3 regions of the Brevibacillus nigriterrae genome follow, and region 3 is predicted to be linked to each of the others. Evidence: riboswitches for the same ligand, from Rfam matches in the RefSeq annotation. Region 3 holds a riboswitch; each other region holds the start of a gene.
The links. Region 3 has a riboswitch for lysine ahead of ACPW7N_RS13040 (aspartate kinase). Riboswitches for the same ligand answer to the same signal wherever they lie in the genome.

Region 1 (10,411 bases), on a different contig from region 3:
CCTATAAATCCACCGGGTAAGAACCCACCCGACTCTAGCTATCGCTGGCGGTCGACTAAACGCAACATCCGTGTTGCATCGTCGACACTTGCACGTCCTGAGCTTCGTCGGGCGGGGCCCCAACTTATAAACATTATCAAACCATGTATCCGGCGGTTCTTAGAAGTTGATTACTTTATCAATTGTCTCGGTGATGCGTTTTACATCCGGGAGCCAGATGTCTTCTGCTTGCGCAAACGGGTATACGGTATCTGGAGCCGTTACACGTAATACAGGTGCTTCCAGATGAAGGATGGCATGCTCATTGATTTGAGCCATAATTTCTGCCGCAACACCTGCTTGACGCTGTGCTTCTTGAACCACGATCGCACGGTTGGTTTTCTTCACTGATTCAAGGATTGTGTCCATATCAAGTGGATTAATGGTGCGCAAGTCGATCACTTCTACTTTTACGCCGCGTTTTTCCATCTCTTCTGCTGCTTTGAGGCTTGTGTGAACCATGGCACCGTATGTAACCAGTGTCACGTCACTGCCTTCTTTGACTACGTTTGCTTTTCCGATTGGAACAGTGTAGTCGCCTTCTGGCACTTCGCCACGGAAGGAACGGTACAATTTCATATGTTCCAGGAAGATAACCGGATCATTGTCACGAATCGCCGAGATCAACAATCCTTTCGCATCATACGGGTTGGAAGGGATAACGACTTTGACACCAGGCGTTTGCAAGAACAATCCTTCGAGTGAATCTGCGTGTAACTCAGGAGTTTTTACCCCACCACCAAATGGTGAACGGAATGTGATTGGACTAGTGTATTTACCACCAGAACGGAAACGCATACGTGCAGCCTGTGAAGCAATCGCATCGATTGTCTCAAATACGAAACCAAAGAATTGAATTTCAGCTACTGGTCGAAAACCATTGATGCCCAAACCTACTGCCAAACCACCAATTCCTGATTCTGCAAGTGGTGTGTCAAATACACGGTTTTCGCCGAACTCTTTTTGCAATCCGTCTGTTGCACGGAATACACCGCCATTATTTCCAACGTCTTCCCCGAAGACCAGAACATTCTCATCACGAGCCAATTCGACGCGCATCGCGTCTGTAATGGCTTGAACCATCGTCATTTGTGCCATAGTTTACTTCGTCTCCTTCGCCTGATATTCTGCCATCTGCTTCTGAAGCTCTGGAGGCAGTGTTTCATACATCACTTCAATTAAATCGGTCACTTTCATCTTCGGATATTCATCCGCTTTTTTGATCGCATCAGCAACCGCTTGTTTTGCTTCTTCGATAACAGCTTCTTCGTCTTTTTCAGACCAGAGGCCTTTGCCTGTCACGTATTTACGGAAGCGAATGAGTGGATCTTTTTGCTCCCATTCGCCTTGTTCTTCAGTTGTACGATAACGAGTTGGGTCGTCACCTGCCATGGTATGTGGACCATAACGGTAAGTAAGTGCTTCGATCAATGTAGCACCTTCGCCAGAAGTACCCCGTTCTTTTGCATCTTGGACTGCTTTGTAAACAGCGAGAACATCCATACCGTCTACACGTACACCTTCGATACCAGCAGCTACTGCTTTAATGGCGATGTTTTGTGCAGCAGTTTGCTTTTCAAAAGGAACAGAGATCGCATATCCGTTATTTTGAGAGAAGAAGATTACAGGGAGTTTGTATACCCCAGCGTAGTTCATGCCTTCGTAGAAATCACCTTGAGATGTAGCACCATCACCGAAGTAGTTGATTGCTACTTTCTTTTCGCCACGAAGCTTGTAACCCATCGCAACACCTGTCGCTTGTGTACATTGCGCTGCGATGATGATTTGCGGCATTAATACGTTCACATCATCCGGAATTTGTCCGCCATGAATATGTCCACGGGAGTAGAGAAAAGCTTGATAAAGTGGCAATCCATGCCAAACGATTTGTGGAATGTCACGATAGCTAGGAAGAATAAAGTCTTCTTTGGCAAGAGCAGACTGGGAACCGATCATCGCTGCTTCCTGACCTGCTACGGGAGCGTAGAAACCGAGACGTCCTTGACGGTTCAAGCTAATCGCACGTTGGTCCCACACACGGGTGAAAACCATTTTACGCATCAATTCTTTCAGTTCTTCATCAGTAATTTTCGGCATCATTCCTGGATTGACTACAGTGCCGTCTGGTGCAAGTATTTGGAGTGGAGCAGAATCACGAAGCTTCTCAGCAGTAGAAATACTCAATGAAATCACCTCTTCGTAGGATTAACAAGAATTGTGTACCTAGAAACGAACTGTTATAGTTGCACAAACCATCTGTGTATCTGTATTAAATCAGCTTTATTCAAGCTTATTTCGTTCCTGTTACTATTCATGATAAAATCTGTATCAATAAATTTCAATAACTTTTTTACTCTTTTTTTATTTTTTATATTGTTTATAGTGTTAAACATAGGAGGAATAATGAATGACAAGCTATGTAAACCGCACCATTGTCAAAGAAGAAGTCAATAGTGAACGATTGGGAATTACCCGCTCCTGCAAGGTATATTTGCCTCCCGGGTATAATGAGCTTCTCTCTTATCCAGTGATTTATTGTCAGGATGGCAACGAATTTTTCACGATGGGCCGAATTGCCACGATTGCCAATCAACTGATTCTCGAGGATGACATCGAACCCATGATCATCGTGGGAGTCTCCGTTGAGCGAAGTAAAAGAACCAGCGAATACTCCCCTACCGGTTCACGCAATGATATGTACAAGCGCTTTTTTGTCGAAGAATTGCTACCCTACATAGAGGACCGCTACCCAGTACGCAAAGATATCTCATCCCGAGTCATCGCAGGAGATTCTCTTGGCGGGACTGTATCCTTACATCTTGCTTTGGATCATCCCGAGGTATTCCAGCGAATGATTTCCCTTTCTGGCGCTTTCTTTCAACCGACACTGGATCGCATCCAAGAGACAGATAACCTTTCCTGGCTCAAGTTATGGATGGTTGTTGGGACGGAAGAAACCGAAGTCGAAACCAATATCGGTACCTTCGATTTCGTCGATTGGAATCGTCGGGCCAAGCTTCTTCTAGAAGAAAAACAGGCGCACTTGCACTATTCCGAACAACCGGGACGACACGTATGGGGATTGTGGCAAAATCAGTTACCTGATGCCATTCGCTATTTTTTTGCCTGACAAGAGAAGGTAAAGAAGTTTTATAATAAACCATTAATTTCTTGTATATCTTCATAGCTATACTTCCTGCCATCAGTCAAATGGATACCCTGACTGGTCGTTTGATCAATTTCGCCTGCAACTTGTGTGTCATCCTTTAACACAATGTTGACAATCTTGCTTTCTTCCAGCTTCATTTGTTTGTTTAACAATTCCCTTTGTTTCGCTGAAATCATGGAGTAAATACCTCTCTTTGCATAATGATTGGTAAGCATAGTATCCCAATCCATTCAAAGAATTACTCTGTGTAACAAAAATTCCATTTGACGATTGTTTCATGGACTTGCTATACTGAGCAACGGTATAAAAAGTTTATATATAAAAAAATCCTCATCTGTGTTCTCACGATGAGGTAGAGGTTGCGACAATTATTAGTAGCTGATCGGAGGCTTGGATGGAGCCGATGAAGATCTGTTGAAAGGGAAAGTCGCCGAAGCTTGCTGTTGCCCATTTCACACAGCCTGCTGGGACCACGTCGAACAGACGTGGGACTGTCACAAGGAATACGTCCTTGTGGAGTACTATCTTTTACGTTGAGAACGGATGCGGGTTTGCATAGCAAAAGTGCTGTGGACTCGATTCTCGATTCCCGGCACTTTTTTATTTCCTTTTTCTCTTTATCACTTTATCAGGAGGAAGTATTATGGCTACAAAAAAATGGGGTTTCTGGCTCCTGACTGCATTCGTTGTTGGAAATATGGTGGGCTCAGGTATTTTCATGCTGCCAAGCTCACTTGCCAATACTGCAAGTCCACTGGGTGTTACGCTTGCCTGGTTGCTAACCGGCTTAGGTGTTCTCATGATTGCACTTGTATTTGGTAACTTGTCTGTACGTCGCCCTGAGCTGACAGCCGGACCACAAAGCTATGCACGTGCCTTGTTCACATCACGCCGAGCAGGCAATATGGCAGGTTTCAGTATGGCTTGGGGGTGTTGGATTGCCAACGCTTCCGGTAACGTAGCGATTATCACGACTTTCGCAGGGTATCTCTCTACGTTCTTTCCTATTATGAAAGATGAGCGTGTGCTTTTCACCATTGGCTCTTTTGCTGTTGAAATGGGAAAACTAACTTCGTTCCTTGTATGCAGTGCCCTGCTTTGGGGAATTAATGCGATTTTACTCCGTGGTTTAAATGGTGCAGGTAAATTAAACTTCTTCGCTACTGCGACAAAGGTACTCGGCTTTGGATTATTCATCGTTGCATCGCTTTACGCGTTTAATGCAGCCAACCTGAGCGAATTCTATCTGCCTGTAACCGATGAAGATGGAGTTGTCCATGGACTGGGCAGTCAAATCAACTTGGCTGCGCTCGCTACTCTCTGGGCGTTCGTCGGGATCGAATCGGCGGTTATTTTCTCCGGGCGTGCTCGTTCACAACGTGATGTAAAACGGGCAACCGTCACAGGCCTTGGGATCGCTTTGGCCATCTATATTGGAATTACGTTGCTTACTATGGGCGTTTTGCCACAAGAAGCACTGAAAGCCTCTGACAAACCGCTCGTTGATGCATTAACTGCTGTAATCGGAAGCTCTGGCGGTACGTTGATGGCGTTACTTGCAGTGGCATCTCTATTGGGAACCTCTGTAGGCTGGATTCTTTTAAGTGCAGAGATTCCGTATCAAGCGGCACAATCCGGGATTTTTCCACGTTTGTTTATGAAATCAAATAAGCACGGAAGCCCTTCCGCTTCCCTTATTGTAACCAATGTATTTTCTCAGCTATTTGTCTTCTCTACGATTTCTGGTACAATTGCCGAAGCATTCGCATTCGTGACAGTGGTAGCGACACTTGCCTATCTCATTCCTTACCTCGTATCAGCTATCTATCAATTGAAGCTGGTCATTACGGGACAAACCTACAATCAAGAGCCAGGCTCCCGTGTAAAGGATGGTATCATCGCTTTCCTTGCTGTTGCCTACTCTGCATGGGTAATCAAGAGCGGAACGGCAGACCTCAAAACATTTGGTTTGGGAATCGGACTGTTCTTACTCGGATTTATTCTGTATCCACTGATGAGCGGGTCGACAAAGAAGATCGAACAACCAGCTAATGTTGTCATTGAATAATGGAAGCCATATAAACAAATGCCATCGAAGGTTATCTTTCGGTGGCATTTTTTATATGGCTCTCACGGGCTATATCATTTGTGAGCCTATCACGTTATAGTAGAATCTGTTTTCAAGATAATGATAGAACAGCAAAGAGGTGCAGTAATGAATAAACTAAACAGAAATTTACACCGCTATATCGGCTTGATTGTCAGCCTGTTTTTAATGATGTGGGTGATTACAGGATTTTTGCTTTTCAACGTACCTTGGTATCAAGAAAAAGCCAATGATTTGAAAACCACATCCATCGCTCTTCCAGCTACCTCCTCAGACTACACGATCTCTTATGTTGGTGATGCACTTATCAAAACAGGAGAATATAAATGGGAAGAAATTCGCTCCATTACAAAGTCAGGAGAAAACTTTAAAGTTTATGTCAAACGGGACCCCATCTTGCGTATTACGGTTGATAAAAACGGACAGATAACAGCACTAAAACAAGACCCGATTCTAGACTTATTTTACGGACTGCACGTTGGTGAATGGGAAGATATCAACTATGTAACTTTATTAGAAGTTATTTCAATCCTGGTTGTAATTTTAACAGTAACCGGTTGGGTGTACTTCTTGCCCAAAAGAAAAAAACGGAAACTGAATGTAGCTTCCGATTCATAAGGAACTAGCCCTATTCTTCAAAAAACGGATTAAACTTCTTCCCTGCAAAGGCATCCTGTTGTTTCCGTTTAATAAATGGATTAAAGCCAGTTTCATCTTGTTTATTGCCAAAAGGGGAGCCTGTCGATGAAGAATGGCCCTCTTTTCTTCCCATCATGATCCCAATCTCCTGTTTGATTGCTTCATTACAATCTTTTATATCACGATCGACATCTACATTCAGTTTTTTCAAGTCAATCAATCGATCCATATAGGCGATCAATGTTTCAAAACGTCCCATTTATCCGTCTCCCACTTTATAGATAGTTTTTCTTTCTTATAAATGTAGCATAATTACAGCATTTTCGCCTACTTGTCACAGGTTTGCTATGGTTTTGCCAAGCAAATTAGACTATCATGAAACTGTTGTGATGAAAGTTACACCTAAGTGAATGCACCACAACACTACTACATGTAAAAAGGTGATTTCATGAAAGTGTTAGCCGTTGTTCCACGGGTCTACGTATCCGATGTGAATTCGAATCTTGATTTTTACAAAGAGCTGCTGAAAGCTGAACCAAAAGGAATCATGCAAGTAAAAACAATGGAAATAGCCCGCTTCGATCAGATCGTGATGATTGCTGGGGCAGACACAAACAGCATTCGTGTCACTGCTTCAATTGTAGTAGACTCCCTTGAAGAAGCAAAAAACTTTGTTACTCAATCTGGCGGAGAAGTACTAGTAGGTCCTGCCACTGTACCATCTGGCAATATGATGATAGCCCGTCACCCTGATGGCAACGTTTTTGAATACCTTCAACCAATCTCACGCAGTTAATGAGTAAGAAGAAAGCAAACAGTTTGCTTTCTTCTTTTTTTATTGTATCAATGAAACTTGTCTTACTTGCGAAACTGTTGGGAAAAGAAGGAAATCAATTCCTTGGACAAGAAATAGAATGAGGCAGTTTTACTGCACACATACTACCATTCTAGGGGTGATACGATTGGCACTTACCGCTGACAAAACGTTTGTCAACTTGCCTGTCAAAGATTTGCACAAGACTATTGAGTTCTTTACAAAATTAGGATTCGAATTCAACCCCCAATTTACCGACGAAAAAGCAACTTGCATGATTATCAATGATCACACTTTTGTCATGTTGTTGGTGGAAGAGTTTTTCCAGACGTTTATCAAAAAGGAAATTGCTGATTCATCCAAAAGTACGGAAGTCATCATGGCACTCTCAGCGGAAAGCCGTGAGCAAGTAGATGAGATAGTTAACAGGGCACTTGCTGCTGGTGGAACGGCTTACAACGACCCAATTGATCATGGTTTTATGTACACATGGAGTTTTCAAGACATCGATGGTCATCTATGGGAATTCGTTTATATGAATATACCAGAATAATCGGGTGACTCAGTGGGGGAGTGCATAAAAATGCCTCCCCTGTTTATCAGGAGAGGCTTACGGTTTTTTTGCTTAGTAAGAAGAATATTTCGGGTTTGCGCCGTATTGATTATCCTCTTGACTGTCTTGGCAAAAGAATACGATTAAAACAATGGCACCAATTAATGGGATTAGCCCAATGAGGAGCCACCAACCGCTTCTGCCAATATCATGCAATCTCCGTACGCCTACAGCCAACGATGGCAATAATACAGCCAATGAATAAATACCACTCAGAACGGAAGTAAGACCGACGAGATTCTCCAAAATCGTTAGAACAATGGAAACAAGGAAGCTAAAGAGAGCAAACATCCAATACTCTTTTCTTCTTGCACGTCCAGAAAAACCGACATAATTCTGTAAAACTTTCAGATACCATTCCATAACCTACACTCCTTTAAATAATAAAATGGATATAAACGGAAAATAAAACAAAAAAACCATATTCAGATTATAACCATAAATCCCTTAATTCGACAAGTTTTGTTATTTTTTCCTCGCAGTTAGTGAATAATACCGAGCAGTTTGGCTTTTTGAATCGCTTGGATCCGGTTTGTAGCATCCATTTTTTCAAAAACTCGGTTCAGATGGATTTTAACTGTTCCACTCGAAATACATAATTCTTCGGCGATTTGTTTGTTTGTATACCCCACAGCCAACAAACTTACCACTTCCCTTTCCCTATTTGTAAGAAGAGCAAGTTTTTTTGCTGGATCTGTCATTTTGTTTCTGCTGGTGGTATCTTCTTCAAGAATACAGCTATATATTTTCTCAACAAAAAGCAGGAGCACACCCGTATTCAGGTCACCTAGGTAACGGTTCTTTCTCACTCCGAGATAATGCTCGAAAACATCTGAAAGCATATCTCCATCGTCCAGAAGTGTCCTGAAGTATCCATCCTCATCTGCGATCACAAGTGCCTTATGCAGTGTCTTGATTGCCTTTTCCGCTTCTCCGAGACGATATAGCATTACAGCTTGCAAAAGGTAGGTTTCAAGCAGGCTTCCCAGTCGATTTTCTCGTTGAACCGCTTTTTCCAGAGACTGAGAAAATTGGAGCGCTTCCGTATACTTTAGCTGGGCGATTAAAACACGAATGTATGTTATATTTTCGTACTCTTGATATTTGCTAATTTGTCTTTCTATGGAGAGATGATTGGTTTTCACCCATTCGTTTACTGCCTCCATGTTGCTGTGAAGCAGATAGTACCTTACCGAGAACGCTTCGAGGATATGTAACCAGTGTTGCTGATTATTGTCTGAACGTTTCGTCATGGAAATCGCCTCATTCACGACGTCCATTGATTCTTCATACTGTCCCTTCGTCCATAATATGCGTGCTTTCGTTAATACAGCAGGTATATACGCCCCCCAATTTACCTTTTGCAAACACACATCGATTGCCCTGTCGACAAAATGCATCGCTTGCTCCAATTCATTCTGTTCGTATCGGATCCCACCAAGAACCGAGTAGTGGTTTGCGATAAAGTGGAACTCCTTCATAAAGGGATTCTTTTCAACAAAGGCAGCAAAGAGACTGTGATAGCTTTCTGCTTGTTTGACTTTGCCGAATACGGTAACAGAAGCATACCCTCGGTTCAATTCAATACCAAAATCAAGTACAAGTCGGCCCTTATAATTACGATGAACTTCTTTCCAGTCGTCTCTATCGTGTAACTCAGCCAACATTTGATAAGCAAGCAGGTAATTCCCTTGAAACACGGGACTAAACATCTTGATAACGGCTGCTTCTTCACTAAAACGATCTCGTAATTCATCTGATAAATGGTTTGATTTTTCTTGTATGACAGCCTGTAGCCGGTTCATTGCAAGTAGAGCAGCATCCGAATTCCCTATTAGCATATTCACCCAGCAGGAAATAATTAATAGAACCGGATCATCTGTTACGGATGTTGGAAGCTGCCTCAGCCAACCAGCCAGTCTCGTCGTTTCCCCGCTTTTCAAGAATTCCTTGCCGTACACCCCAATTAAATGTCCCACTCTCTCCTGATCGCCTGCAGCCAGTGAATGATCAATGGCTTCCCCAATGAGCTGATGGGATACAAACCACTCGCTTGCTTTCCGATGAACGACCGCAATCTGTTCAGGTAATTGTCTTTGTAATTGAGCACGCAAAAAATCTGCGAATAGTCGATGGTACCTATACCAATACCCTTCCTCATCCAGAGGGACAAGCAGCAGGCTTGCCTGTTGATTAACTTGAAATGTTTCTTCCAGTGTTACTACTTCACAGAACTGACTGCACAACTCTCTGTTAAACCGCTCCAACAGCGAAGTCATCATGAGAAACACCTGAACATTACGCGGCAAATGACTAAATACCTCTTCTAGCAAGTATTCCGTTACATATCGATTTTTTCCGGAAAATTTCGATAAAACAGGCGAAAGTGAGGATTCATTTTTACAAAGCATCACTGCAAGTTGCAGAGCCGCTATCCACCCCTCCGTACGATCTTCCAAAACAGTCAAATCGTTCTCAGACAAGGCTTCTCCTTGCTGTTTTTCCCAGTAGGCAGCAATCTCATCCTTGGTAAATTTCATTTCAGCAGATTCAATTTCACAAATGAATCCCTTCATTCGCAGGTTTCCTATTGCAAGCGGCACTTTTTCTCTACTACTGATGCAAATATGAACATGTTCGGGTATCCGTTCCACAAGATAGGATAACGACTCATGAATGGACTCATTTTTTATCACATGAAAATCATCAAGAACAAGAACAACATCTGTTTCAATCGCAAGTAGCTCGTTTATAAGTAGAGTGACAATATCCTGAGAAGATGGCTGAATGGTTGATTGCAATAAGGCAAGAACCTGGTTACCCAAGCTTTGGTGGTTTTTTTGGAAGGCGGAAATAACATAAGCCCAAAACCTTGCAAGATCGTCCTCTTCCTTGTCCAAGGATACCCATGCTGCCGGATGCCCCAATTGTTGAATCCAGTCACTTAACAAAGTTGTTTTCCCAAAGCCAGAGGGTGCCGAAACGATGAGTAACCGAGTTGTACAAAATTGATTCATTTTCTGTAATAAA
Region 2 (10,411 bases), on a different contig from region 3:
ATTCTTGCATCTGGAAGCAAATGAGAGCTATATCAATTATCGCGGCAAGGAAGCATATGGGGTGTATCAGTGGATTTTTGACGGCAAATGGCTGATTATCAATGAACTGGACAAGGAAGAAATTGAAGCTCCTTTCTATCGTTCCCTCCTGTTTATGCTGGCCATCATGGTTGGAGTTTATATCGCAGGCTATATTATCATCATTATTGTTGCAGACAAGTTAAACAAACCGTTGCAAATGCTGGTGGATGGTGTCCAAAATATTCGTCGCGGCACTTACCACTATCGGATCGAGGATACAGAATTCACGACTACTGCTGTGGAATTTCGTGAATTATGCAAAGCTTTCAATGAAATGTCTGCTACGATTGACTCCAATATCAAACTACTTGCAGAGAATGAAGCCCAGTATCGATTAATTGCCGAGAACATGACTGATTTCGTAACTGTACTTGCCCCAAACGATGTTGTATTGTACGCTTCTCCTTCGCATCAGTTAGTCCTGGAGAGGCATCTCTATATCGGAAACACACCTTATCAGTATATTCATCCGGAAGATTTGTCAAAAACAGTGGAAGCAATGAATCGTTTGAAACAGGACAAACAGCCCATTACGGTTGAGCTTCGCTGGAAACATAAAAACGGGAACTGGATTACACTAGATATTCGCTGCCAACCTGTAGTGAATAAACAGGGCGAACACATCCAGACAGTAGTCGTTTCAAGGGATATTACCGAGCGCAAACTAGTTGAAGACAAGTTAAGTGAAGCACATGAGCGATTCAAGCGTCTCTCAACGATAGATGGCCTGACGCAAATTGCCAATCGTCGAATTTTTGATGAGACATTCGAACGAGAATTACATCGGACAATGGCTGAATCGAAACCATTTACATTAATCATGTTTGATATTGATTGCTTTAAGGCGTACAACGATACGTACGGGCATCAAGGGGGAGATGTTTGCCTCAAAGAAATTTCCCAGGCGATTAATCAATTGATTACGAATGATCGGCATCTGTTTGCTCGGTACGGTGGTGAAGAATTTGCTATCATTTTGCCAGAGGAATCCGAAACGGAAGCTGTCCAAATCGGAGAAACAATTAGAAGAACGGTCGAAGATCTCCAGATCCCTCATGCTAGCTCAATTGTTAGCAGAGTAGTTACTGTCAGTGTCGGGCTGGTCAGTCTTGTGCCTCGTATTGATCAAACAAGAGATGAAATTCTTCATTTTGCTGACAAAGCCTTATATAATGCCAAGGATAACGGTCGCAATTGCTTAATTGCCTATACATAACTCGGCCTCCCGCGAGGCTGAGTTTTTTTTACAAGCATAACATGTGAAAAGGGGGAACGTTGCTCATGGAATTGACGGAATCTGTATACCTGTGTGAAAAGTCAGGTCAATTGAATAAAAATAGCATTGGCTGGTCACGTACACCAAAGCATATTTGCAATTTGAAAGGCAGTTGGCTACGCAAGAAAAAGTGGAATCATTGGTTAATCACATCAGATGTCTTTTTATTTAATGTCACGCTGATTCATCTGGATTACATCGGAATCGCCTTTACGTACGTGTATGATTACGAGCGACAGCAGTTCTGGGAAGAACAGTTGTCTATTCCGTTCGGGATCGGATGTGAGTTGCCTCCATGTGCAGATGATGACTTCACCTTTTCACACCCTCGTCTGTCGTTTTCGAGCAAACAGGATGTTTCCCGAAAAGCAAGAAATCTGGTTGTTAACTCTTTCGGCCGTGATCCGTGGATAAGCGCTCAATTCGTTATTCAACAACCGGATGCATATGAATCACTCAACGTGGTCATTCCCTGGGATCAGCAGCGCTTTCACTTTACTTCCAAGCAGAATTGTCTTCCGGTACAAGGACTTGTACGGATTGGGGATCGAGAATTCCACTGTAAGGAAGGGGTAAGCTTTGCTGCTCTAGATGTGGGGAGAGGAATATGGCCGTACCGCAGTTTTTGGAACTGGGCAACCTGCTCGGGCGAGGTTGACCAAAAAGCATTCGGCTTTAATTTGGGAGCCGGCTGGACAGATGGAACGGGAGTCAACGAAAATGCTTTGTTCCTTGATAACCGTGTCTATAAGTTGGAGGAAGATGTAGTTTTTACATATGATCGAACGAACTTGTTACAACCTTGGCAGATCCTGTCCCAATTATCATCGGATGTGCAAATTGCATTTACCCCGTTTGATCGAAGAATCGTTCGAAACCAAGCAGGAATTTTATCTTCTACGCTGCAACAGGTATTCGGCCACTTCAGCGGCACAGTCCGTACACAGGATGGGGAGCGCATTTCTTTTGATCGGTTGATCGGCTGTGTAGAAGAACATCAGGCAAAGTGGTAAAAAACGGTTTCGTAATTCTTGGTTGTCTGATTCAGATTATTTTGGTAGAGTAATAACAATTGAAATCACAAATGTGATAAATAGAGGTGCGCAACGAAAGAGTATATCTTCTTGGATAAGGAGTAGGGGCTCCAATGGGAAGAGGGAAAGGTCAATGCGCCGAAGTTTGTGCCATCCCCCAGGGCATAAACTGGGGTGTCTGTGAATAACAGCCACCTTGTCACAGAAGAGTTTTTCTCTGTGGAGCGCTATTTATGAATTGCAAGGGAACCATATGCAATGAGTAGATATGCTGCTCATTGCATTTTTTCGGTTTAAGCCCCGAACCATCGTGGAGCATCAGGCTCTGTTCGGTGAATCAATCAAAATATTGTGGAGGATGAGAGAAATGAACATGATGGATGCGAATGAAATTATCAGCTTTATTCAAAAAAGTGTAAAGAAAACCCCGGTAAAAGTACATATCAAGGGTCAACTGGAAGGAATCCAGTTTGGTGAGAATACCAAAACATTTATTACAGGCAATGTAGGCGTGCTGTTCGGCGAGTGGAGTGAAATCTCGCCGGTTCTAGAGCAAAACAAAGACCGCATCGAAGATTTTGTCGTAGAAAGCGACCGCCGCAACTCAGCAATTCCTATGCTCGATACGAAGCACATTCAGGCGCGCATTGAGCCAGGTGCCATCATTCGTGACCAAGTATCCATCGGGAATAACGCAGTTATTATGATGGGTGCGGTAATCAACATCGGCGCTGTCATTGGTGAAGGCACGATGATTGACATGAACGTTGTTGTTGGCGGACGTGGAACCATCGGCAAGAACTGCCATATCGGAGCAGGCGCTGTTGTTGCAGGTGTAATCGAACCACCATCTGCAACTCCGGTAATTATCGAAGACGACGTAGTTGTAGGTGCAAATGCGGTTATTCTCGAAGGCTGCCGTGTCGGTCAAGGTTCTGTTGTGGCAGCAGGTGCGGTTGTTATTGATGATGTACCGCCAAATGTTGTCGTTGCAGGTACACCAGCTCGCATCATTAAGCAAATCGATGACAAAACCAAATCCAAAACCGAAATCAAGCAAGAGCTTCGTCAGCTGTAAGATTGGGTCCCCGGTTAAAGGAGTGAATCCCTTGGAAGATTGGCGTTCATTAGATGAAACATATATCATGTCTACCTATAAGCGATTACCGATTGCCATTGCCAAAGGAGAAGGCAATTACTTGTATGATGCGGAGGGAAAATCCTACCTCGATTTGTTCACAGGACTGGCCGTTAACATTTTGGGACATTCACACCCGGAAGTGATGAAAGCCTTGCGTGAACAAGGTGAGAAGTTTTTGCATATCTCCAACTATTTTTTGAACCCTCCTGCCATTCAACTGGCGAAGCGGTTAATTGATCATACTATCCCGGGTAAAGTATTCTTCGGAAACTCAGGAGCAGAAGCGACAGAAGCTGCGATAAAACTGATTCATAAATGGACGCTGGCCCAAGGAAATGAGAAAAGCGGCATTGTCGTTCTGAAAAACAGCTTCCACGGCAGAACATTGGGGGCTCTTCGACTGACAAGGCAAGCACATGTGTATCAGGATTTCCCACAGCCAACCTTCCCTGTGTATGAAATCGAAGCGGGGAGTATCGAAGCGTTGCGGACGCTGTGTCAGACCGAGAAGCCGGCAGCCATTCTCATGGAACCTGTGCTGGGATCTGGTGGGGTCATTCCACTATCAGATGAGTACCTGCAGCAGGTAGAAGCAGTAGCAAAAGAGCACGGTATTCTTTTCTGTATCGATGAGATTCAAACAGGGATTGGTCGCACAGGAAAGCTGTTTTGCTATCAGCATGCGGGAATTACTCCAGATGTCATTTTGTTCGCAAAAGGTGTCGGTGGTGGGCTGCCGCTCGGTGGAATTATCGTTGGAAGCAAGTTGACGCATCTGTTCCAGCCAGGAGATCACGGGACAACATTTGCTCCGTCTCCGTTAAGTGCGGCTTTGGGCAATGCGGTTTTGGATGTGCTTGAACAGGATTTATTCCTTTTTGAGGCGAATGCGGTCGCAAAGTATTTGTGGGATCAATTGACCGAACTGTCCGCTCAATACCCAAGTCTTTTTTCAGCGCTGAGGGGAAGAGGGATGATGTTGGGGCTGCCAACCAATCTTGCTGCAGAAGAAGTAAGCGCCATTCAACAACACCTCCTGCGAAAGGGGATTTTGGTGGATGTAACACAGAGAACCATTATCCGCTTGCTGCCACCATTGACACTTACCAAAGATCAGGTTGACCTTTTGGTTGGGCAATTGACGGAAGCAATCGAGCAGGTTGTCATTAAGAAAGGAGCAGTCTGATGAGTACGACAGTACATCCTTTCGTTTCGATCCGACGTGAGCTCCATCAAATTCCTGAGCCGGGTTTTCAGGAATTCAAGACACAACAATACCTCTTGAACTACATCAAAAGCTTGCCGCATGACCGCATGGAGGTTGCCACCTGGCGAACCGGGATCCTTGTTCTGGTGAAAGGGAAGAATCCTTCACGCACGCTTGCCTGGCGTTCCGATATGGATGGTTTGCCGATTGAAGAAGAGACAAACTACAATTTCCGTTCGAAACATCAAGGCTACATGCACGCTTGTGGACATGACTTTCACATGTCGATTGGTCTTGGCATTCTGACGAAGATGCTTGAACAACCGATCGATGATAACCTTTTGTTTATTTTTCAGCCGGCAGAAGAAGGTCCGGGTGGCGCTTTGCCAATGCTCGAATCAGATGAGTTTCGTGCTTGGAAACCGGATGCGATTTTCGCCATGCACATTGCGCCAGAATACCCGGTCGGAACGGTAGCCACAAAAGAAGGCATTTTATTTGCCAATACCTCCGAACTGTTCATTGATTTGCAGGGAAAGGGTGGTCATGCAGCCTATCCGCATAAAGCAAATGACATGGTGGTAGCGGCCAGCCATCTGGTCGTACAACTGCAGACGATAGTTGCTCGAAACATCGACCCACTTGACTCAGGAGTAATCACAATCGGAAAAATTGACGGGGGTACCAAGCAAAACATTATTGCCGAAAAAGCGAGAATCGAAGGGACGATTCGTACCCTCTCCATGCCTTCTATGCATAAGATCAAAGCACGGATTGAGGCGTTGGTGAAGGGAATCGAAGCCGGTTTCGAGTGTCAGGCGACGATTGATTACGGTTCAAATTACTGTCAGGTCTACAACAACCCTGAGTTGACCCGGCAGTTCATGGATTGGGTCAATACAAGAGAGACTATCAAGCTGTTTGAATGCAAAGAAGCAATGACAGGCGAAGATTTCGGCTACTTCCTCGAACAGATCCCCGGATTTTTGTTCTGGTTTGGGGTAGATACACCATACGGACTCCATCATAGCAAGTTGGAACCAAATGAAGATGCAATTGAACTGGCCGTTGATCACGTATCAGCCTATTTTCAGTTTATTGGCACGCACAACAAGTAACTCAAAAATGGACTGATTACTGCTCCTTTTCTTCCGCTTAGGAAAAAGGAGCTTTTTTTCTTGGGAAAACGCTTCTTTCGCTGGAAATTAATGCATTTATCTACAGGTTTTGTGGATAACTCATCCGATGCCGATAAAATAAGGGTTGTGGATACTGTGGATTCTGTTGAAAAAAATCTTCAAACTTGCACAACTTATTCCATTCTGGTGCGTATAACTTAATAAGAAAAAGATTCGGAACGAAGTGAATCGATATTCCGAACACTAGCAATGGCTCATTTACTGGAGGAAAGTGGCTATGAAAAAGAAAGCGATGACGGTTCTAACTGCCTTGATGATAGCAGGGGTTACTACAACAGCATTGGGTGATGGTAGCGTAGACGTTACTTTAGATAAAGTCCGGACCAATGTGGAGCTTCCTGCTTCGTCTGTTGGATCGGTTCAGGATTTGGTAGAAAGCTTGGGCGGATTCACGAATTTCGACAAAAAATCAGGAAAGTTAAGTGTGGAGAAGCCAGAGGTAAACTTGCTTGTTTTGGAAGGGATTCAACAAACCAAAAGCAAGAGTTTGGTGTTTAGCAATCCGATAAAAGGCTGGTCTGATAAAGACATTCCACGCAGCTTTGGTGTATTTGTCGAAATTGATAATGCACCAGTCTCCAAGGACTTGAAATGTAAAGTGGTTCTGGTTGCTCCGAATGGTAAAGTGGTAGACAGCGGGAAAGAGTGGGAGTTCTCAACAAAAAATGGCACATCATTTTATTTCTCGGAGCCATTCATCTCAACAAAATTGGAGTATTATGGAACATATAAGGTCCAACTTCAGATGAAGCGTACGAAATCAGAATCGTATACAGTCGTTGGTGAAAACACATTTGTTGTCGGAAGATAAGGTTATGAAGATTCATATTTGAGCGTTTTCATGCTATAATGGAGTGCAAGATATAGTCATATATCTAATCTTCAGTTGACATGAGAAAGGAAAGATGGGAGCGGATGAATACGAATCCCGAGAGGTCATCGACAGATGTAGAGGACCCCAACATACGAATTGAATGGAAAGACGACCAATCACTACGTGCTACATGGTCCATGACAGAGAGTTTCCGATTAGAAGCAGAGCGTGAGTTTGGCATCCCTTTTTCTGAACTGCCATTTATATTACGATTGTACGATCTGACAGGACGCGGCGATATCAAGAATGACGGTACTGACAGCTACACGGATTTCGATATTAACCACCGCTCATCCGAATGGATTCTCTACGGTGTCATGGAAGGCTTAACGTATTGTGTTGATCTGGGAGTTCGTATGATTGACGGAAGATTTTATTCGCTGTCACGTTCTGCAGCTTTAGCTTAAGTAAGCATTCGATAATTGCAACAGGCTCTCTACATTAGGTAGAGAGCCTGTTTTTTTACATTTATCAGCTTGATTGAGGCGGGAGATTTCGATATTCATCACGATATTCTTTTGCCTTTTCACAGTAAACTTTCGTAGTAAGCCTAAGCATGTGCAGATCCTGTTCAGTCAATTCACGTACCACTTTACCAGGTGAACCCATCACCATGGAGCGTGGCGGAATTTTTTTGCCGGTGGGGATCAATGTATTTGCCCCGATAAAACACTCCTCGCCGATTTCAGCTCCATCCAATACAATAGAACCCATCCCTACCAAAGACCCTTTGCGAATCAGACAGCCGTGCAAGACGACATTGTGGCCGATTGAGACTTGATCCTCGAGGACAAGCGGGAATCCGCTGTAACTGTGCAGCGTACAATTGTCCTGGACGTTTACCTGCTCACCAATATGGATGCTCGTTTCATCTCCACGCAAGACACTGTTAAACCAAATGCTTGAATCACGTCCCATACGCACCTCACCTATAATTCTAGTGCCGGGAGCGACGAACACGGATGAATCGACCTCTGGATAACGTCCTTTATACGGATAAAGCATGAGAATACCCCCTCCATTTTTTCTACACGAGAAGTGAATAAAACAAAAGACAGCCTATACGAGTGGTAGAGACTGTCTGTGTAGCCGAAATAATAAAATTAAACTTTACGTGGTTGGAAATACTGTACTCGTCCATTAAAAAGATGAGCTTCCCCTTTGTATTCACGACCGAGATAGCGAGTGAATTCATTCGCTTTTCCTCTGTCGCCGGTTGTGTACACTTCTGGCAACGTGATTTGAATATAGCTGAGGTCTTTGCCTTCTACTTCTTTCTTTCCAACTCCAACGATAATGGCTCTATAGTTTTTCGGATCTTTTCCTTTTAACACGAACCACGAGTCTTTTCCTTCTGGTTTTTCTTCAATCATGTAAGGAAAAGCTGATGATGCATATTCCCATCCCAATTGAGCGCCAGTTTTTTTGGTTTGTTCCATATAGTTCTGGAATTTTGCCTTCAATTCTGCAAGCGTAATTGTGGGAACTACTGAACCCTCTACTAGGTATATGTAGGCCGTTTGTAAATTCACGTACTGTTCACTCCTATTATCCGCTTCTTTCGTTTGTATCCCAAAGATTAGTGTAGCATTCCGGCATATGATTTGACAACTAAACGGTTAGGAGGGTTTGGCCTACGAAAATAATTGATTGTTTTTTCAGAAAAATGTATAATGTGTATAATATTTCGTTTATTGATCAGACTTTGTCAAAATGGAAGAGGTAGGGGTTTATAGAGAGAATGGTATTGGAGGGAGTGTAAGGCATGCAAGAGGCGTCGATACGTCAAGTGTATGAAACTTTGAATACACTGCGGGCAATTAATGTAGTGAACAATGAAGACTGGGAACGAGCAGCAAAGGCCGCAGAACTGGATTCATCCGTACAGCTAAACATCTTATGGATTGTTTACTGTTATGAGGGAGTGCGTGTTACTCAGATAGCCGATTGGACTTTCTGGCATCCTTCTTCCATCGTAATTCACATCAAAAAATTGATGGACAAAGGATTGGTTACGATCGAGAAGTCGGATTTGGATGGTCGGGTTGTCAACGTCTATCCTACCCTTTTAGGCAAACACGTAATCGAAAAAAGCAGGCAAAACTCTCCTGCGATTTTCCGGTTAACTTCTGCTCTGGAGCAGTTGCAGGAGCGATATAGTCCGGTCATTGTTCAATTGTTTTTCGAATGTCTTTCGTTTCTTGCGCACGCTTTGCACGGAGAAGATAAAGTACGCTGGATTCAAGAGAGTGAAACTCGATTGAGTTACGACGAAAAAACCGTTAGCTAGATAAAAAAAGAGAAGCGTTCGGCAGATGAACATGCCAGCTTCTCTTTTGTTTTAAGCGGGTTCTTTATTTGCGGATCGGGAAGACAGAGAGTTTGCGTTTTACCACTTTATTCTCTTCATTTGTAACGATCACTTCGATGATGAAGTTTTTGCCGAAATCAGGTTCGCTGATTCGGAAGATGATTGGCAGTGTTTTGGATTCATTAGCATTGAGCACTACTTCCGCTGGTATGTCGCTCTTCCATTGTTCGGGAAGCCCTTGGAAAGCGATTTTGTAGTTCTGCGTCGTATCCTTCAGATTCTCCACCTTCAATTCGAAGCTGTAGATCAACTGATTTTCAGAAGGGACGCCATTGACCTTTTTCGCAACGCTGATCATGTAACCAGGACTGCTCAAAGCAAAGTAGAACGTACTTGCGACAAGCAAAGTCATGATGGTTAAGAGTACGATGCCAACTCCGGAAAAGACGCTTTGAGAAAGTGTCCGTTTTTGATTGCCGTTTGATAAAATCATTTGCAACATACCGTACGGACATGCATTTTGACAAAATTTATAACGTAACCTATTTATCATAACGAAAAAGAATCCAGTCAAAACAATGAACGAAATGCCTGTCATGTTAAACAGGTTTGTAGTCGTAAGGATATGCCAAATCTCATAGGGGTCGATAAAATAAGCTAGCGTACAATAAGCGATAATCGGTGCGAAAATGACGGAAATGACAATATCGAGTGTGTGTCTGAATACTTTGCTGGTGAGCCATTGCCATTTGGTGATGCGGGTCAGATATCCGACGAACGTGTTATGCGGACAGAGCCATCCACAAAATTGACGCCCAAACCATTGAGAAATCGATACAAAACTGAATACAAGTGTCAAAATTGCTAACAATAAGATATAGCCTTCTGAAAAAGAGAACTTTTGCCTCAGTATATAGAAGTATTGATTCTCAAGGTCCATCCGAAACAAATTCAATAAAGGAACGAGGAAAAACAGCAACAAAGCGGCCAATTGTATGAGTGGACGCAGAAGAGCACTACCCATTTTGTTCAATCTCCTTTTTTGTAGAATCACATTTTTTAAAAAGAATAAAAGGTATATGAATACATTTAACCATACTCTCATGGGTATATGCTGTGACGAAAATGACAGAAATTTGAACAAGAGTGTAAAACTAATACCTAAGAATCAGTGACAGAAATCATAAAAGAATGATAAAATATAAAGATAATTCAAAAATTTACAGAAAAAGGAGGGCTTGTCCTTGGACCGTTACGATTACCTGTATAATGAATCAGAAACAGCGAC
Region 3 (10,411 bases):
AAGCACGTGACGGTCAACTTCGTAACGTATCTTTTGAGGCTCTTGCAGCTGCCAAAACTATTGCCGATGGTGGAGAAGTAGTAGCTACTGTGTTTGGACCTGGTGGAGATGCTTATGTTTCCGCACTCGCTTCTCATGGAGCATCCAAAGTATATGTGGTAGCAAACGATGCCTTGGCTCAATATACGCCAGACGGCTTCACACAAGCTCTTGCTCAAGTAGTTAATGAAGTAAATCCAGATGGCATCATCTTGGGACATACAGCAATCGGACGTGACCTCGCACCTCGTGTAGCAGCTCGTCTTGGTCTAGGACTTGTATCCGATGTGACAAGTGTAGAAGCGGGCGGAACATTTACTCGTCCGATCTATGCGGGTAAAGCGTTCCAAAAACGCAACTTCACAGATGGCAAAATCTTCGTAACGATTCGTCCAAACAACATTCCAGTGAATGAAGCGGATACTTCCAAAACAGCAGAAGCCGTTGCATTCAACGCTGATATCAAAGACCTTCGTACGATCATCAAAGAAATCGTTCGCAAAACTTCAGGTAAAGTGGATCTTTCTGAGGCAAAGGTTATTGTTTCAGGCGGACGTGGAGTAAAAAGCAAAGATGGCTTCAAGCCACTAGAAGAATTGGCTGACGTATTGGGTGCAGCAGTAGGTGCATCTCGTGGTGCTTGCGATGCTGATTTCTGCGACTATGCCCTGCAAATCGGTCAAACAGGAAAAGTAGTAACACCAGATTTGTACATCGCTTGCGGAATCTCTGGAGCAATCCAGCACTTGGCGGGTATGTCCAACTCCAAAGTAATTGTTGCCATCAACAAAGACCCAGAAGCTCCTATCTTCCAGGTAGCTGACTATGGAATTGTGGGCGACCTGTTTGAAGTAGTGCCACTTTTAACAGAAGAGTTCAAAAAAGTATTAGCATAAATATATAATCTGAATAAGTATGCCGGGGATAAATATTTTATTCCCGGTTTTTTGTTTTGTCAACGTATTGACAGTGATTATCATTTTCATTTATAAATAATAATGAAAATCATTATCAATATAAAAAGAGAAAGTGGGATGAACAAATTCATGTTTCGAAAGGGGATTCAAAAGCTCCATCTCTGGCTGAGTTTGGTGGCAGGTGTATTTATCGTTCTTATTGGTTTGACAGGCAGTATTCTAGTTTTTGAAGGGGAAATTACTAGGGCAACTCACCCCGAACTATTCCAGGTTACGCCAGGCAAGGTAGTTTCCATTGAGCAAGCATTGGAGGCTGTCAAGGCTGGACATGAGAAAAGAACGATTGATCGAATCTATGGTCCCGATTTTCGAGATGCTTACGGAGTGTACTACTTCCGAGCAAAGGATGGGAAAGAAACCAAGTATGTTTATGTAGATCCTGGGACTGGGAAGGTGTTAGGAGAAAGAGGAAGCGAATCATTTTTTAGTTGGGTATTACAGTTGCACAGATACTTACTGTTGAAAGATTTCAGCGGTGCAGAAATTGTTGGTATCATTGGTTTTGTGATTACGTTTATTACCGTTTCAGGGATCTATCTCTGGTGGCCAGGTTTGGCGAAGTGGACGAAGGGCTTTATTATTCGTAATAGTAAAAATCGCTATGCACTTCATTATGACTATCATAAAGTTTTTGGAATTATCTCTGTTCCTTTTTTACTCGTTGTATCATTAACAGGTGCGTTGTTTGTGTTTGATGAACCGATTTTTGCCTTGTTCGGTGCGAAGCCAAATACTTCTCCAGCGAAAGATCTTCTCATCTCGAAGCCGTTAGATAGTGGCAAACTGGCAATTGATCAGCTTATCGCAAATGCGCAGCAAAGTGTGCCAGATGGCAAGTTCATGCAAATCAGAATGCCAGCAAAACCGGAAGAAGGGAAGCCAGAGGGAGCAGTTGATATTCGCATGACTCATGGGTATGATCCTGCGGGAGCGGGCAATGTACAGCTTTGGCTTGATCAGTACAGTGGAAAGATCATTGCAAAACAAGATGCAGTAACCGATGCTGGATTAACCTATCAGACATGGTTGTTTCCGTTACATACCGGATTGTTCGGTGGTATTTTCACAAAAATCATTTACTTCATCGGTGGACTGATACCTACCTTGCTCATGGTGACAGGAACCTATATGTGGTATACCAAACGGGCAAGACAACGACTGGCAAAACGGATGAAAGCAGAAAAGCTCGTCCAACCCAATGTAGCATAATAGCATAATTTGAGGAGCGTATCTTTCGGGATGCGCTCTTTTCATATAATTTTCATTTGAAAAAATCATTTTATAGTTTTATCCTATTATTACGGTGATTAAATAATATATCTATAGTAGACAAAGGTGTGATTTCTCATGTCAGATACAATGGTAAACTGGCTTTCGCATAGTATTGGGATGATCCTGGTAGTAGCTTTCTCTCTTCCAAGCTTTGCGCTGATCTGGATGGCGAAGAAAGTGGCCAAGCATAAAGAATTGAAAATCGAGGAAGTGCAATCTGTGGCACTATCGCTGGAAGGGAATCAAACAAAGTACGCAGATATCCAGCAAAGCGAGATTCTCTCCAGTTTTAATGAGGATATTTTTATCCAAAAAGCCTCTGCTGCCGATATTACCAGAGGCAAGCATATTCTTATTGAAACCTCTACAGAGGACATTGCCATTTTCCCAAAAGACGGCATCGATCTTTATGTAGAACGAATCAACCGCAAGAGTCGTAAGGTAAATGTTTATTGGGCTAGAAGCAGCGAACTTGCTGGTCTATTAGCAAGGTAATGGATTGCCTGCAGGCCATTGGGGCAAAATAGGGATATGTTGTGAAAGTGTCTGATGTCATGGTCAATTCAGAAGCAGGATGGTATACTTTAACCTGAAATAAGTTTAAGTGAATATGAGGGAGGCTTTTTATCATGGCAATTGTAAATGTATCCGATCAATCCTTTGCTCAAGAAGTAGAGCAAGGTGGTACAGTTCTCGTTGATTTCTGGGCACCTTGGTGTGGTCCTTGCAAAATGATCGCTCCTGTCCTTGAGCAAATCGATGGAGAAATCGGTTCTCAGTTGAAAATTGTAAAAGTAAACGTTGACGATAATCCTGATTCTGCTGGACGCTTTGGCGTTATGTCTATCCCTACGCTTTTGGTGTTCAAAGAAGGTCAGCCGGTTGATAAAATCGTGGGCTTCCAACCAAAAGAAGCGTTGATGTCTACGTTGAACAAACACCTGTAAGATAATCAAATTTCTACATACAAGCAGCTAGCTTTCGGGCTATGCTGCTTATTATTTTTTCCAGGTCATTTTTACGTAATAAGCGACCGATATTGCCATGAGCAAAAGGGCTCCCCATGTTTTACTATTCAGGATAATTAAGTGCAGGAGTGCCTGTGGCATTTCCAAAGTTGTGCAGTTATTGGTTTGGTATGCTCCTTCTTGACCTGTATATCTTCCATAGATGATATAGCTTGAGCCAATCGTAAACCGTTGACCACAATACATAGAATAATCATCAGTCCACACCGTTACTTCGTTGTCGAGAGTGCCTTTCCATACTTGATTCACTTCAATCGTAACCTCATAGCGATTCCTCAGTTGTTTCCAATCTTTCACAGCGAGAACTGTTCCAGAAAACGCAGCAGTTGACTCTTTGAGGGGATTTTCTGGAGTCTTGCAGATACATGCTGATGCAGTTGTTGGATAAACCATTATCATCAAAAGTGGCAACAAGAAAAGCATGAGTGCCCGTTTGATAAAAAGCCCTCCCTTGTATCGTTTTTTGTATATTTTACCATATATTGAATATTCTTAAATCTGGATTCAGTTCGTCCCTCTTTCTGCGTGGGTATTCTAGAAGAAGAACATTTGTGCTACTATATGTATGGTTGTAAATCGTTGAGAGGAGGACAACGGGTGAAGACAATTAAAGATAAACTGGCTGTTCTCCCGGACAAACCTGGCTGTTATCTCATGAAAAATGCGACGGGTGAAATCATCTACGTCGGTAAAGCCAAAGTACTCAAAAACCGGGTGAGATCCTATTTCACTGGAAGTCATGACGGTAAGACACAATTGTTGGTTAGCGAGATAACCGACTTTGAATATATCGTTGTATCATCTGCGATTGAAGCCTTGATTCTGGAATGCAATCTGATCAAGCAATACAATCCCAGATACAATATCCTGCTAAAGGATGACAAAACGTACCCATATATCAAAATCACCAATGAGACCCACCCTCGGCTGGAAATTACTCGCAAGGTTCTCAAGGACAAGGCGAAGTATTTTGGGCCGTATGCCAATGCGGGGGCAGCCCAAGAGGTGAAGAAGCTCCTGGATCGTCTCTATCCGCTGCGCAAATGCCAGACCATGCCGAAGCAGGTTTGCCTGTACTACCATCTTAATCAATGTCTGGCACCTTGCGTCTATGAAGTGGAAAGCCAAGAAAACGAGCGTATCGTTGATGGGATCTGCAAGTTTCTTGACGGCGGGCACGAAGCGATGAAGACGCAACTGACAGAGAAAATGATGCAGGCCGCAGAAGAGATGGAGTTTGAACGGGCCAAGGAGCTACGTGACCAGATTCGCAACATCGAAGCCGTTATGGAGAAGCAGAAGGTAACCTTCACGGATACCGTTGATCGGGACATTATCGGGTTTGCGGTGGAAAAGGGCTGGATGTGTATACAGGTTTTCTATATGCGCAAAGGCAAAATGATCCAACGAGAGACGTCGATGTTTCCGTATTACGGAGATGAGACCGAGGACTTCATGTCGTTCGCTGCCCAGTTTTATTACGAAAAACAGCAGGCACTGCCGAAAGAAATATTGCTTCCGGAACAAAGTGAGCCGGAGCTTCTCTCGGAATGGCTGCATGTGAAGGTGGCAACTCCGAAACGAGGCAAAAAACATGAACTCGTCTTGATGGCAATCGAAAACGCCCGTATCGCCTTGCAAGAGAAATTCGCCCTGATGTCCAAAGATGAAGCTCGGACCATTCAGGCTGTTCACAATCTGGGGCATGCATTGGGAATCGGTGTGCCGCATCGAATTGAAGCTTTCGATAACTCCAACATTCAAGGGACAGAGCCAGTATCCGCCATGGTAGTATTCACTGATGGGAAACCTGATAAGAAGGAGTACCGCAAGTTCAAGATCAAAAGCGTGGATGGCCCTGATGATTACGGCTCCATGCGTGAAGTGATCCGCAGGCGGTATACGAGATTGCTAAAAGAAAATCAACCGCTCCCCGATCTGGTTGTCATCGACGGAGGAAAGGGGCAAATCTCTGCTGCCATGGATATTTTGGAAAATGAGCTGGGGTTATTTATTCCCGTGTGTGGATTAGCCAAGGACGACAAGCATAAAACGGCACAACTGCTGTTTGGTGATCCTCCCGAGCCAGTCGAGCTGAAGCGAGACAGCTATGAGTTCTATCTCCTGCAACGGATTCAGGACGAGGTGCACCGCTTTGCCATTACGTTTCACCGCCAGTCTAGAGGGAAGACAATGCTTAGTTCCCAGTTGGACGATATTCCCGGCATCGGTGAAAAGCGGCGCAAAATGCTGTTCAAACACTTTGGGTCGTTTGCCAAAATGCGGGAAGCGAGCGTGGAAGATTTCCGTCAGCTCGGCATCGGCGATAAGCTGGCTCGTGAAATCATTTCAACCCTTCGCAAGTTGGAAAGCGAAAAGTAATTGAACTTCCAAGCCATCACATGCTATAATCCGTTCTAATTGAATATGAAACCTCACTTCCCTTTATTGGAGTGAGGTAGAGGCGCGAAAACCAAGAGTACCCCCCGAGATGCGGGCATCTGTGAAGGGCAAGGGAAAGGGGAATTCGCCGAAGTGCAACAGACTACCCGAAGTCTGCTGTGCTGGGTCTGTGTTGAACAAGCACAGGACTGTCATCGCCATATACATCCAATATTGCGATGGAGAGCTATCTCACCGAGGATGAAAGAACTGCGTTTATTCGACGTAGTCTTTCTCCGACGTGTCCAAGGGAAGGAGGAACTGGTATGTCCAAGATCAGGGCAGCGACAGGTCAATCCTCGTCGTTGCCTTTTTTGCTATAAATACATGATGATTTGCACACTTTACTAGGAGTTACTAAAACGTACGGGGACCCCCAGAGTTGGGTGGTTAACGATAACGATAAGGGAGAGGAACCAGGTGGGATTAATCGTTCAGAAATACGGCGGTACTTCAGTAGGTACAATCGAGAGAATGCAGCGTGTCGCTGACCGAATCATAGAGACCAAAGAACAAGGAAACGATGTGGTAGTTGTCGTTTCCGCCATGGGCAAATCAACGGATGTACTGGTTGATATGGCCAAACAAATTACTGCGCAGCCTTCTGAGCGTGAAATGGATATGCTGCTCTCAACAGGTGAACAGGTATCGATTGCGCTACTTGCCATGACACTACAAACTAAGGGCTATGAGGCTGTATCGCTCACGGGCTGGCAAGCAGGAATCACCACGGAAAGCTACCATTCGAGAGCAAGAATTCAGGATATCGAGCATACACGTCTCAAAAAAGAATTGGCTGAAGGCAAAATCATCATCGTTGCCGGATTCCAGGGGTTCACTCCAGATGGTGAAATTACAACACTTGGTCGTGGAGGTTCCGATACGACCGCAGTGGCGCTTGCCGCAAGTCTTGAGGCAGATAAATGTGAAATCTTTACGGATGTATCAGGTGTATTTACCGCTGATCCACGGGTTGTGCCTTCTGCGCAAAAACTGGACCGGATTTCTTACGACGAAATGCTCGAGCTTGCGAATCTTGGGGCAGGGGTACTGCACCCTCGTTCAGTGGAGACTGCCAAGAAGTACAGCGTGTGTCTAGTGGTTCGCTCAAGCTTTACAAAAGAAGATGGAACGTATGTGGAGGAGGGGTCTTCAATGGAAACAGGAAGAGTAATCAGCGGGGTAGCACATGATGAGGATGTAGCAAAAATTACCGTGGTAGGAATGCCAGCACAAGTAGGCACACTTTCCCGGCTGTTCAATACGCTTGCGTCTGCACAGGTAAACGTCGATATTATTATCCAAAGCTCCTATGAAGCAAAGGTAACGAACATTTCCTTTACAGTTGCCTCCGGGGACCTGGCGAAAACATTGCAAGTGTTGGAACAAAACCGCACCGAACTGGGTTTTGAGAGTGTAGATCACGAGGAAGAACTGACAAAGGTTTCGATCGTTGGAGCGGGCATGGTGACCAATCCAGGGGTTGCTGCCGAGATGTTCCGTCAACTGGCCGAACAACAAATTTCCATTAAAATGGTTTCTACTTCCGATATCAAAATTTCGTGTGTAATTCCAGCAGCCTATACCAACCTTGCTGTTACAACCCTGCATACGGCTTTCGGGTTGGATGTGGCAGAGCAGGCAGTAGTACACGGCGTATAACATCCGCTCTATTTTCTACATTGACAGGTAAGCCCTCCCAATCGTATGATGAAAACAATTGAAAAACTCTTATCAAGAGTGGTGGAGGGACTGGCCCGATGAAACCCGGCAACCCCGCTTCGGCGGAGAGGTGCTAAATCCAGCAGGCGCATGATTCATGGCGTTTGGAAGATAAGAGCGGGTATCTGGCCAACCGGAACATACACCCCCTCTTCTCTTCGCAGAAGAGGGGTTTTTTATTTTTTCGGATGTGAAAAACGTCTCGACGTTTATCATAAAAGTGGATACGACCGCTTGCGGGCACCAAAACGGTCAATACCGTTTTGGTGTGAATCGTACCATCCGGGTCAGGGGGGATAACTTTGCAAAAAATAGGAATTGGTGACTTGCAGTTGGAATCGGGAGAAGTGCTCAAACAGGTAGATATCGGTTACAAAACATATGGTGTCTATGATCCTGAACGGGAGAATGCCATCCTTGTTTGCCATGCACTGACGGGCGATGTGTATGCTGTAGGTGATGAGAAGCGTCCTGGTTGGTGGGAAGGGCTGATCGGGCCCGGTATGCCAATCGATACAAATGAATATTTCGTCGTGTGCAGCAATGTTCTGGGAGGTTGTTATGGCTCTACAGGACCGGCAAGTCTCGATCCTGATACGAATCAACCATATGGTTCACGCTTCCCGGTTGTGACGATCCGGGATATGGTACACGCTCAGCGCCGCCTGATTGATGCACTGGGAATAGCCAAATTGTATGCGGTAATAGGCGGATCGATGGGAGGTATGCAGGTATACGAATGGGCCGTCGAATATCCAGAGATGATGGAGTTGGTCGTGCCGATTGCCACCTGTTCCCGTTTGTCTGCGATCAGTATTGCTTACAATGATGTCGGACGCCAAGCGATCAAAAACGACCCGGAATGGAATCGGGGAGATTATTACCCTGGTGCAGGGCCTACCAGAGGACTGGCGGTTGCCCGCATGCTCGGAATGATTACCTATCGCACGGCCGAGTTGTTTGAAGAGCGCTTTGGGCGAAGTTATCAACAGGAAACAGGGGCATCTTCAGCGGATATCACCTATCAGATAGAAAGCTATCTCCGGTATCAGGGAGAAAAACTTGTTGACCGGTTCGACGCCAACAGCTATCTCTGTCTTTTGCGGGCGATGGACTCGCATGATATCGGGAGAGGCCGAGGCGGGATTGAGCAGGCCTTGTCCAGAATTGCCGCCCGTGTACTGATGATCGGAATTACAAATGATTTGCTCTATCCGATTGAACATCAGGAAGAGATGGCAGGCTGTATCGGCAAGCACCAAATTCCGGTGGAGTTCCATACTATCGATTCCAAGTTTGGCCATGACGGTTTTTTGGTTGAGTTTACTCGCATGGGACGGATTGTTGCCCCGTTTTTTGCGAAAAGGAATGTTACAATCGCTGGTTCGTGAACAATACGTCACCAACAGATATGATAATATGAACATCAAAATGTTTGGATTTGTCAGACGTCAGTAGCTCCAGTTGGGCATTGGCTTCCTTTTGGAGCCAGTGAGAGATTGCTCCTGCGATGATGCCACATTCAAGCAGTAAAGAGCGTTCTAACCGCTCCTGTTCCATATGTGTGAAGACAGAGTGCGTCAGGGAATAACGATACAATTGCTCTCGCTCTTCCAGCAAATCCAATTTGCCAAGCCCAAGCCGGATAAAGGGCAGGATCAGATCGTGGGCAGATTGGAGTGAAATCTGGGACCCGATATCTTTTCCCAACCAGTAGAGAATCGGACCTTCACTGTCGCCAAGCAGCTTCTGTGTTAGACAATTACGGAGCATGTGAAACCCCAGATAAGGCATGTTCATTTGCTCCAGGTGGGCCATGGTTTGCGATGAGAACAGAGTGGCAAGCGGATCGACGATTTGTCTCACGGAATTCTCTCCTTCTCTAGTCAGATTGCAGATATTTCAATCTATGAGAGAGATGAGAGGATCATGACAACTAAATAGTAGATTTTCCTAATAATTATGGAAGAAATCCCCCACTCATATGAAGTGGGGGATTCATTTTTATAGTTGAAAATCAGCTGGGTTTAAATTTAATGTGCGGCAGATATCTCGGACTACCTCTTTTTCCTTACTATCAAAATCTCCGTCTGCTGCCCCGATCGCGCAACAAACACTTACGATTACACGGGCTACCTCGGAATTATCCTTGAACTTGCCAATTACCTTAAGAGCTTCAGCTTTTCCTACACCGTGGTCAAACTCAAAGTTGCCAACAAACTTATTAAATGAAGTAATAACCTCATTCATATCAAAAACTTTTAATTCTTCACTTCTGCCTATGTACCCAGACATTTTTTGTTTTTCTTCTGAACTGATTTGCCCGTCAGCAGCAGCTACTAAAGCGCATCCTGCTACAATAGCTTCCATAAAGTTTTTGTTTTTAAACTTTTTTACCGCATCTAGCAATGTTGACCCCGTTTTGTTGAAAAAATTTTTGACATTCATAGCATAACTCATCTTTTTTCTCCTCCATATTTTTTAATTTTCACACTCTAGTTGTCGAATTCTACCATTTATTCTATCATATCACCTAAATTTGACATAGTTTATCTCCAGAATTGGTTGACTTTGTAAACTTTTATGGTACTTTAGAATTAAAAAAATCATTTTTTGTCACATTTTGGCACAAGAAGTAGGTGCTTTACATTGAAAGTGTTTGATTATAAGGTTGTTTGTTTGGAATGCAGTACCTGTATTATTTATCAGCGAATAACTGAGGTAGTCGTTTTAGGTCCAAAGAAAGAGGTACATTGTACTGGATGTGGACGAGACAAATGTTATCAAAGATTCGAAAGCACTGTAGTAGAAAGCGGAAAACATGTGGAAGAGTACTACAAGCCCGCATCTACCGTTGAAAGAGGGGTATTATTTGTAACTGATACTTATATCCCAGAGTTAATGTCAAACAAAGACGTTGAAGAATATTTA

Region 1: another riboswitch for lysine. It lies ahead of ACPW7N_RS00565 (amino acid permease); the one in region 3 lies ahead of ACPW7N_RS13040 (aspartate kinase).
Region 2: another riboswitch for lysine. It lies ahead of dapD (2,3,4,5-tetrahydropyridine-2,6-dicarboxylate N-acetyltransferase); the one in region 3 lies ahead of ACPW7N_RS13040 (aspartate kinase).

What each region holds. Positions count from the first base shown of each region.
Region 1 covers NZ_JBNCMT010000001.1:97,329-107,739, forward strand. The annotation lists gene ACPW7N_RS00545 (alpha-ketoacid dehydrogenase subunit beta) at 160-1,137, opposite strand; gene pdhA (pyruvate dehydrogenase (acetyl-transferring) E1 component subunit alpha) at 1,141-2,223, opposite strand; gene ACPW7N_RS00555 (alpha/beta hydrolase) at 2,447-3,169, shown strand; gene ACPW7N_RS00560 (hypothetical protein) at 3,190-3,384, opposite strand; lysine riboswitch at 3,554-3,740, shown strand; gene ACPW7N_RS00565 (amino acid permease) at 3,852-5,276, shown strand; gene ACPW7N_RS00570 (PepSY domain-containing protein) at 5,424-5,933, shown strand; gene ACPW7N_RS00575 (hypothetical protein) at 5,944-6,213, opposite strand; gene ACPW7N_RS00580 (VOC family protein) at 6,403-6,750, shown strand; gene ACPW7N_RS00585 (VOC family protein) at 6,917-7,321, shown strand; gene ACPW7N_RS00590 (DUF805 domain-containing protein) at 7,394-7,744, opposite strand; gene ACPW7N_RS00595 (winged helix-turn-helix domain-containing protein) at 7,864-10,411, opposite strand, start outside.
Region 2 covers NZ_JBNCMT010000009.1:29,307-39,717, forward strand. The annotation lists gene ACPW7N_RS08695 (diguanylate cyclase domain-containing protein) at 1-1,297, shown strand, start outside; gene ACPW7N_RS08700 (DUF2804 domain-containing protein) at 1,363-2,370, shown strand; lysine riboswitch at 2,444-2,629, shown strand; gene dapD (2,3,4,5-tetrahydropyridine-2,6-dicarboxylate N-acetyltransferase) at 2,759-3,469, shown strand; gene ACPW7N_RS08710 (aspartate aminotransferase family protein) at 3,537-4,718, shown strand; gene ACPW7N_RS08715 (N-acetyldiaminopimelate deacetylase) at 4,718-5,857, shown strand; gene ACPW7N_RS08720 (hypothetical protein) at 5,918-6,079, shown strand; gene ACPW7N_RS08725 (hypothetical protein) at 6,156-6,749, shown strand; gene ACPW7N_RS08730 (DUF4912 domain-containing protein) at 6,854-7,219, shown strand; gene ACPW7N_RS08735 (gamma carbonic anhydrase family protein) at 7,284-7,817, opposite strand; gene ACPW7N_RS08740 (DUF1885 family protein) at 7,916-8,344, opposite strand; gene ACPW7N_RS08745 (MarR family winged helix-turn-helix transcriptional regulator) at 8,578-9,102, shown strand; gene ACPW7N_RS08750 (4Fe-4S binding protein) at 9,167-10,147, opposite strand; gene ACPW7N_RS08755 (DUF3055 domain-containing protein) at 10,368-10,411, shown strand, end outside.
Region 3 covers NZ_JBNCMT010000015.1:107,235-117,645, forward strand. The annotation lists gene ACPW7N_RS13010 (electron transfer flavoprotein subunit alpha/FixB family protein) at 1-935, shown strand, start outside; gene ACPW7N_RS13015 (PepSY-associated TM helix domain-containing protein) at 1,074-2,225, shown strand; gene ACPW7N_RS13020 (YfmQ family protein) at 2,364-2,783, shown strand; gene trxA (thioredoxin) at 2,918-3,235, shown strand; gene ACPW7N_RS13030 (hypothetical protein) at 3,287-3,739, opposite strand; gene uvrC (excinuclease ABC subunit UvrC) at 3,878-5,698, shown strand; lysine riboswitch at 5,768-5,956, shown strand; gene ACPW7N_RS13040 (aspartate kinase) at 6,179-7,420, shown strand; SAM riboswitch class I at 7,487-7,598, shown strand; gene metX (homoserine O-acetyltransferase MetX) at 7,783-8,871, shown strand; gene ACPW7N_RS13050 (DUF2507 domain-containing protein) at 8,852-9,346, opposite strand; gene ACPW7N_RS13055 (tellurite resistance TerB family protein) at 9,485-9,940, opposite strand; gene ACPW7N_RS13060 (hypothetical protein) at 10,130-10,411, shown strand, end outside.